4 regions of the Paenibacillus xylanexedens genome follow, and region 4 is predicted to be linked to each of the others. Evidence: riboswitches for the same ligand, from Rfam matches in the RefSeq annotation. Region 4 holds a riboswitch; each other region holds the start of a gene.
What was found. Region 4 has a riboswitch for thiamine pyrophosphate ahead of tenA (thiaminase II). Riboswitches for the same ligand answer to the same signal wherever they lie in the genome.

Region 1 (2,205 bases), 410 kb from region 4:
TTCACTGTATGAACGAAAAGGAGTTAGGAATCCCTGGCGTTGCAGGCCAGTCTCTACCTCACTGAGTGAAGCCATTAGCACCTGTTGCTCAATAAGTAAATGTCTACTCTGCCTAGCGAGCTTAGCCATCAAAGGATGAGCAAAATCCTCACTATCTGCCGCCAGCATTCCAGCCGCCGCGCAAGAAGTGCCTCCTGCAATCGCCGAACGCTCCAGTAACAGCACATCCTGTCCACGGAAAGCAAGCTCATACGCAATGGCACAACCAACAACGCCTCCACCTACAATAATCGTTTCTGCATGAATCTTATCCGGTCTATCAGTAATGATCTTTTTCATCCTCTCATCTCCTTGATTCAGCGACTCAGACTTTCTGTAGCAACGATAGCCTGCCTTAATAATGCAGCCGCCCGATCCGGGGAATCGCTCGCCCATACATTCGAGATCACAGCGACTCCCTGTGCGCCTGCAAAGCGAATAGCGTGAATGTTTCCCGGTTCGATGCCCCCAATCGCCATGACAGGAATGGAGACACCAGAGCACACTTCAGCCAGAGCATATAATCCTCTTGGTTCAAGATCCGGCTTACTGTTGGTTGCGTAGACATGCCCGAAGAATAGGTAATCGGCTCCCCGTTCTTCAGCGATTTTTGCCTCATCGATTGAATGAACAGATACACCCAGACGAAGTCGCTGCACATTGCTTATAACAGCAGGGTTGTAGTTACGTATTGCATCTTGCCCCCAATGTACACCGCCATAGATATCATTCTGTGAAGGTAGCTCTGAACCATTGATAACGATACGACAAGATGGAACGCCAATACCACGCAGACTTTCAGCCCAACCGATCTTGTCTTGCCATGTGAGTTGTTTTTCTCGTATGTGAATATAGTCCACCCATGGCCAAACGTCCTTTGCAGCTTTTACAAAAGATGCTTGATCCCCTGCACCCGTAGATACAACATGCAGTTCAAATGATCCGTGTACATGTTCATGAGAAAATACCGTACTGTTCATCTCCTTCCAGGCGTGAATGCTATGAAAACAAAAAAAGCCACTCCCGTAGGGGAGTGGCTGCGTATTAATTATAGGACCAGATGACTGACTGATACATACAGTTCATTTCGTGCAATAAAGCTATAGACCTTATAGCCATAACCTTATACACGCAACTGCATGTTTCAATTTACTAAGCAAGACGGTTGAATTCTTTCGAATTGCCGTTTGCTCACATCATTCACTGAAACGCGCTCGCCACTTCCCTACGCTGGTATGATCCAGATCAGGTGCAAAGGGTCCGGAATCGCATTCTTCCATCTCAGCCACATCGTGCGGCCCCCCTAGTGTTCATATGAAGTTGTAGCCTATGTTACCATAGAAGGATTTTTTTGTCACCGTTCATTTCTATTAAGCGTTGCTTGAATTGTCTAGTTTTTCTCAGACCATTCTTCAACATTCCATGTTTTGGTAACCCAACCCTCGTAGAAATCAGGTTCATGAGATACCAGCAACACCGTTCCCTTGAATTCTTGCAAGGCACGCTGTAACTCAGCTTTAGCTGTGACATCCAAATGGTTCGTCGGCTCATCGAATAGAATCCAGTTACTTTCACGCATCAAGAGTTTGCATAACCGAACCTTGGCTTGTTCTCCACCACTCAGCATGTTAAGCGGACGGGTAATATGCTCATTTTTCAACCCACAGCGAGCGAGATGACCCCGGACTTCATTTTGGGTCAGATGTGAAAACTCATTCCAGACATCCTCAATCGGCGTGATATTCCCAGCACGAACTTCCTGCTCAAAATAGGCCGTTTCCAGATAATCTCCCAAGAAAGTCTTTCCACTAAGTGGAGATATTTTTCCCAGGATGGTTTTTAACAGCGTCGATTTACCCACACCATTACAACCTACGATGGCAATTTTCTCACCACGTTCAATTGTCATTGTCATTTTGGGCAGCAAAGGATACGTATATCCAATTTCAAAATCAATGCCCTCAAAGACCGTTTTGCTGCTCGCGCGGGCATCCTTGAATTTGAACGTTGGTTTGGCCGCTTCATCTGGACGATCAATACGTTCAATTCTGTCCAGTTGCTTCTCCCGGCTCTTCGCTCGACCAGAAGTTGAAGCACGTGCCTTGTTACGCTGAATGAAATCTTCCTGTTTCTTGATGTACTCTTGCTGTTTCTCGTACGCATCAA
Region 2 (2,205 bases), 3.2 Mb from region 4:
TCCGAAGGAGCTTTCTTTCAGAAAGCTTTTAGGTGAGCGCTTCGCTTCTTCAGATGGGTTCTGCACTCTTCGTTCTTGTGTAAAAAAGTTAAACTTAAGCAATTTTTATTGGGGTAAAAACTCGTTTGTATATGCTTTGCTCACATCGATCTGTTCATCCAGCAGTTTTTTGCTAAACATCCAGTCGGTATAGTTCTGCCACACTTCCTGTTTTTGCTCACCCCAGCGCGGGGCGTCATCTGTGTACTTTGGACTAAGCCATTTCTGGCTTGCCAGTACGAGGTCTTTATCCAGATCCGGTACGGCCTTAATCAGAATGTTCGCTGCGTCTTCGGGATGATCAATCGCATATTGATACCCTTCTGAAGTGGCCTTCAGGAATGCTTTCACCAACTCAGGGTCGTTTTGGATCGTCTGCTCGTTTGTTACGAGGACAGGCGTGTAGTAATCCAATGCATCTGAATAATCCTTCACATATAACATGTCGATTGGTTCCCCGCGCAGTTCGGCTTCAATACCTGTCCAGGCGTAGAAAATCCACGCGAAATCAATGTCCCGTTTCACTGCGGTGAAAAAGTCAGCGTCACCCATGTTAATGTTTTTCACTTTGGATACATCTGCTCCGTCGCCTTCCATAATGGATTGCATCACGGCTTCTTCGACTGGGGAACCCCAACCGCCATAGGTTTTACCTTCAAAATCTTTCGGTGACTTGATATTCCGATCCGCCGGAGCAGCGAACCCGGAGGTATTATGCTGAATAACTGCTGCGATGGAGACCAATGGAACACCCTGTGTGCGGGCTTGAGTTACACTCTCCTGATAACTTACGCCAAAAGGCACTTCATTCGAGGCAACCATTGTATCTGCGCCACCGGCACCTGGTTGTACAATCTCCACGTTCAAGCCTTCGGCCTTATAAAAACCTTGATCTACAGCTGTATACAGGCCTGTATGATTCGTATTCGGTGTCCAGTCGAGCACCACTTTAATATCTTTCAGGGCGGCAGTGTCACCTTCGTTGCTGCTTTCCGTATTTGTGTTGCCGTTCTGCCCAGCTGGGGCAGCTTCTTTGCCACCACATGCGGCTACAGTCACCATAAGCACGCATAAGAGCAACAATCCCATCGTTTTACGCCATTTCATCTGTGGTTCTCTCCTTCGGTATGTCCGGCCGATTGGCACGGGGTACTCCTTGGCTTCATATCCAATCATCTTGCATAAATCGACAGATTTATACCAGTTGAGATCCGGATGACGTTATTTTTGAGCGTAAGTAAACGTCCATCGATGTCATTCAAGGAAGCCAGACCGCGTTTAGCGGCAGTTTTTCTTGCAATATCAGAAAGGTGATGCTTCCAAACTTATACTTTCTGATAGTAACAAAAAAAGCGCCCCGTAATCCGGGACGCGTGCAGGCGTTAGAGAGGTGGCGTTCAGCCATAGGGCTGTGCCATTTCGATATACTCCGATTCCTACGCTGGCATGATCCAGATCAGGTCTAAGGGTTAGTATCTTGGTGGGATACACTCTCAGCCGGCCAATTCCGACTCCCCTGGGAAACTATGAAGTTACGGGCATTACTAGGTGTAATTATAGGCCAGCCGGTGGAACGTGTCCAGTCAGGAACTGGATAGGGACATGTATGAACTTATCAAACAGGCCATTATACATATGTATAACAGCCTGTTTAGATGTGTTATTTTCAATAATTATCGTGGCGAATCATATAAGGAAATCTGGCTGAGTGCAAAAGCATCGGATTTGGGGTCATAACCTACCTGTCTCTGAGTGGTTTCCAGATTTAATCGTTTAAACCGATTATTCGAGATCCCATGCAGTATGGTGAAGGGTTCCAGATCTGTAGTTGTAATTGCTTTGAACATCAAATCACACAAGTCAGACGGACTAATATACGCGCTCATATCCCTTGCCTCCAGAACTGGTCCGTCCGGTTGAAAATCATCATATGCACCTATACGTATCGCAACACTTTGTAAACCTTCGGTATACGCAAAATAGGAAGCGAGCGATTCTCCAAAACATTTGCTAACCCCGTACAAATTCCGTGGGCGTGTCGGCATGTCCGGATAGACCTGAGCATCAATGGGATACCCCTCGATCGTCTGTGCACTGCTTGCCAGAATGACTCTTCGTACACCTTGGTCCTTGGCTGCACGGAATACATTAAATGTACCTTTGATA
Region 3 (2,205 bases), 2.6 Mb from region 4:
GTTCATATGCATGCCTGTTGCCAGCGTAATTCCAGTCACTATGGACAAGACAAAACCAACAACAACCTCCATAAAGGTAGCAGGCAGATGGATGGTCAACAGCAGACGGCGATGTTCAACCAGTGAGCTTGCGATGGCCGTGGGTGCAGGAATGATGAAGGAGGGCACCCATCCCATACGCACAATCACTTCCCAGATCGCCATTAATAAGAACATGAGCATAATAAACAAACCATATTGGGAAAACGACCTCGAGAGCCACTTTAAACACCACGTCCAAACGCTAACCTCAGCTCTATCATTTTGCATGTAATTGTTCCTCCAGTTGTCGTCTCATCTGCACGAGAGCCGGTTGGTAGATCATGTCCGAATGCCTTGGGCGTGGTAAAGGAACTGTCATCTCCCGCAACTGCTGACCTTGCCTTCCTGGAGTTAACAGAATGATACGGTCACTTAACAGCAGGGCTTCTTCAATGTCATGTGTAATGAACAGCACGGTTTGTCCAAAGTCCTCCCACAGCTCCAACAACCAGCGATGCATTTCTCGTTTGGTTAAGGCGTCGAGTGCACCGAAGGGTTCATCCAGTAACATGAGCTGCCCGCCTGTAAGCAAGGTACGCAGCAATGCCACCCGCTGCCGCATGCCGCCGGATAACTCATCTGGATAGGCCTGCTCATAACCGGACAAGCCGAACCTTGCCAATCCTGCGATGATATCGGCTCGCAGCTTCTCCTTGTTCTGTCGGCCTGGTGCAAGCTCGGCAGGCAGCATGCAGTTCTCCATGACGGTACGCCAGGATAACAGCAGATCTTTCTGCGGCATATAAGCGACTCGTCCGAGCCGTTGTCCTTGCGGTACATCAGCTATATCGATGGTGCCAACGGTTGGCTCAAGCAAGCCTGCGAGCAGCTTGAAGAGTGTGCTTTTACCTGATCCGCTGGAGCCGATGAGCGAGACAAATTCTCCTTGTTGAACCTGAAGCGACACATTGGCGAGCACGGGTGAATCCTTTTTTTCAGGAAAAGCGAAGCTAACGTTGTGAATGGTTACATGGTTGTTCATCTGATCCTCCCCCCTTGATGTCAGACTGCTGGAATAACAACGGCATCCTGTACTCTGCAAAAGGAACAAAAAAGACCCACCCATTTCCGGAGAAATGAGTGGGTCTGTAAGTTAAATCCGCAATTTATCTTCACATTCATGAAAAAATTCCGCTTACTAAAAGGCCGCTCCACTTCCCTCCGCTGGTATGATCCAGATCAGGTTCAAAGGGTCCGAATAGTCATATTCGTCTCAGCCGCAAGGCTCCCCTAGTGCAAAAGTTCAAGATATGCAGTTGTCTGTTCAGCATATATCACTCGAACATGAACTGTAAAGAGGCAGCATGATGGAATTCTTGAGATGAACTTGGAGCCAGAGCCGAACAACTGAACAATTTACCTTGGCTCATGAACCCGATATAATAGTGGTGGCGCATATTGGCCGGATCACAAATGCAGGTGGGATTGTTCTCCCTCCTAGGCAGAATGGGGACCCGAGTTGAAAACGTTCAAAAAAGTATATATTGAGATCACAAGTATCTGTAATCTGGCGTGCAGCTTCTGTCCTCAGACGCAGCGTGCCAAAGGATTCATTGACCCTGAAGTCTTCAACAATATACTGGATCAAGTTAAACCACACACCAATCATATTTATCTACATGTCAAAGGCGAACCCTTGTTGCACCCCAAAATAGATCTGCTGCTTGATTCCGCACATGAGAAGGGACTCAAGGTGAACATTACAACGAATGGTACACTCTTGCCCAAGACTCAGCATAAATTGCTTGGCAAACCGGCGCTGCGGCAGATGAATTTCTCCCTGCACAGCTTCGATGGGCATGAAGGTTCAACAGACCGTGACGGATACCTGCGTCATATTTTGTCCTTTGTACACGAGGCCGTTAAGCACAATGTCATCATCTCATTCCGACTGTGGAATCTGACGCAGGATAACTTCACAAATGCTCAGATGAATCGAAATCGGGAGACCCTTGAAGTGTTGGAACGTGAGTTCAATCTGGACTTCCGCATTGAGGAAAAAGTGGTTCCAGGCAGCGGGGTCAAAATTGCCCGAAATGTATATCTGAATCAGGACCATGAGTTCCAGTGGCCGAGTCTGGATGCACCTGAAGATGACGGCAAAGGTTTTTGCCATGCATTGCG
Region 4 (2,205 bases):
ACAAAAATAACAAACGAAAAGCTCGGATTACTCCCATCAAGCATTCTGCCTATAGAAGCGATAGATATGCCGGCAATAAAAATAAACATGGCAGGCTGTTTTGCACAACGGATATAGAAAAAGAGAGCAACATCCTGTTTATGGACGCTACTCTCTAATTGGATTAACTACCAGTGAACTTAAGGCTCCAGCCTCCATGACATCTCCCAAAAATCAAGCTCAAAGCGGCTGCACATCACGAAAATATCTTCCATCCGTTGGTATGTTTCCTCGCTACAGCCTTCTAATAGCTTATCCGTTAACGTCACAAGGGATTGATTGCTGCTGTTGTATTCAGAGGAAGCATATCCTGTGATCCACTCTCCATAAAAGGGATGCTCAGCTGCACCCGGCTTTTGAGCAAGGACTTGACCGATCTCCGCATAGCTCCATGAGCAGGCCAGAATGGATACAAGTACTTCTGCTATGCCACCCGCATGGGAAACAGAGAGCATATAATTAGTATAGGCTGCATTTTTCAGTGCAGGTTTTACCTAAAAAACATGATCCTCTGTTATTCCTAATCGCTCCATATAAGAACGATGAATTTTCATTTCACCATTCAGGATGTTATCTACGTTTTTACTAAAAAACTGCATCAATTTGGGGTCGTGCGACTTGACGATACCTAGTGCAAATACGCGGGCATAATCGAACAGGTAAAAGTAGTCTTGCAGCAAATAATAACGAAATTGTTCGACCGGTAAGGAACCATCTCCGATTCCTTTAACAAAGGGATGCTCGAGACATTCCTTCCACACGGGCTGCGCTGCCTGATATAATCTCTCTGAAATAGTCAACATGTGTTCCTCCAGTTCATCAATGTACGTATTTAAAAACAAAAAAACGAAACATCCATAGGATGTTTCGCAGACAAATACACAAAAACAAGGGGGTTCGCATAAGCTACCCAAGTGCAGTGTTTCATCGTTGCATCCCTACGTTGGCATGATCCAAATCAGGTAAGGTCGGTTTAACACCCTCTCAGCCGGTTAAGGCTCCCTCGCAAACGGTTGTATGTAGTTGATTACTTTCTTATCCGCATAAAGAAAAAATAACATCTATTTAGTATATCAAGGGCTGTTAAATATAGTCAAGGCAGATTGTATCGCCCTCATCAGCTTGAGTGATGTATGTAAACGACAAAAAACCATCACAACAATGGTTGAGTTTTAGCCACTGTTATGATGGTTTCTATTCTTACAATTACTGCCGATGGTTTACTGCCCGAGTTTGTTCTTTCCGACAAAAGTGAGTATTCCGTACTGGGAAGTGTTTCTCCAGCTTTCATTGGTCGCATCATTCCACTTGGCTACGCTCTGCTTACCTCCGCCCTGGTTGTCGTTAATTTGAAGCTCGAAACCGAGAACATTTCCAGCCTTTGGCGTCAGTGAATTCAACTGGATTCTGGCTTCTACGAGGTATCCTTTATTCGTTTTCTTCACAGCACTTACAAGGCGTCCGGGTGAGGCTCCCCCTGCAAAGGTTCCCACATTGTCTGCACTGATTCTGAACTGGGCATCATCATATTGAAAATATGGTGTGCGCTGGTGATTCTCGTCCAGGAAAATCTCAACCGAATCCTGATCCCATGGGTTGATGCTGTCTGTAATGATGTTTGGATCAGTGACGTCGATCAGCAGGTATAGATACTCACCTGACCACATTGCGCGAGCCACTGCCTCTGCACCTTCGGTCTCATTCAACCGTTTTACTTCAAATGGTACAGCCTTATTCCATAGGGCGTCTTTCTTCCCATCAATCTGAACAATCCCTTGCACAGCTTGTGCATATTTGGGCATAGGGGCGAGTTGAATTACGCCGTATTTGCTTGTATCTTGCTCCTGAGATTGTGTTCGATCATTCCAGTACAGTGGATTATAAGGTTGTGTCCCACTTGAACCGCCATCAGTCACACGGATGTCCAAGCCAACTTCATATTCTGAATCGGCTTGGATACCACCCCATGGAATGGACAATTCAACCTGATATCCGGCTTTTGTCTCGCGTACACGATATGAACGTCGCTCCGCACCCTCAGCTTTGCCCGACCGCTTAATGATAATGTATCGGTCATCTGCTTCATATGAGGTGGTCTTGCCATTATTGAGATCAACAAAGAGTTCTACTCCGTCATTCACATCTGCCTTCGCATCCTGAACATCC

Region 1: it holds a riboswitch for thiamine pyrophosphate, as region 4 does, so the genes downstream of both, BS614_RS21245 (thiamine phosphate synthase) here and tenA (thiaminase II) in region 4, are expected to answer to the same signal.
Region 2: it holds a riboswitch for thiamine pyrophosphate, as region 4 does, so the genes downstream of both, BS614_RS05835 (ABC transporter substrate-binding protein) here and tenA (thiaminase II) in region 4, are expected to answer to the same signal.
Region 3: it holds a riboswitch for thiamine pyrophosphate, as region 4 does, so the genes downstream of both, BS614_RS08295 (ABC transporter ATP-binding protein) here and tenA (thiaminase II) in region 4, are expected to answer to the same signal.

The regions. Positions count from the first base shown of each region.
Region 1 covers NZ_CP018620.1:4,867,797-4,870,001, forward strand. Annotated here, with positions in the region: gene thiO (glycine oxidase ThiO) at 1-339, opposite strand, end outside; gene BS614_RS21245 (thiamine phosphate synthase) at 357-1,019, opposite strand; TPP riboswitch at 1,245-1,354, opposite strand; gene BS614_RS21250 (ABC-F family ATP-binding cassette domain-containing protein) at 1,430-2,205, opposite strand, start outside.
Region 2 covers NZ_CP018620.1:1,281,829-1,284,033, forward strand. Annotated here, with positions in the region: gene BS614_RS05835 (ABC transporter substrate-binding protein) at 106-1,146, opposite strand; TPP riboswitch at 1,455-1,567, opposite strand; gene BS614_RS05840 (NAD-dependent epimerase/dehydratase family protein) at 1,713-2,205, opposite strand, start outside.
Region 3 covers NZ_CP018620.1:1,879,450-1,881,654, forward strand. Annotated here, with positions in the region: gene BS614_RS08290 (ABC transporter permease) at 1-309, opposite strand, end outside; gene BS614_RS08295 (ABC transporter ATP-binding protein) at 299-1,063, opposite strand; TPP riboswitch at 1,221-1,323, opposite strand; gene BS614_RS08300 (radical SAM/SPASM domain-containing protein) at 1,541-2,205, shown strand, end outside.
Region 4 covers NZ_CP018620.1:4,462,511-4,464,715, reverse strand. Annotated here, with positions in the region: partial or broken gene tenA (thiaminase II) at 180-842, opposite strand; TPP riboswitch at 957-1,054, opposite strand; gene BS614_RS19715 (endo-1,4-beta-xylanase) at 1,260-2,205, opposite strand, start outside.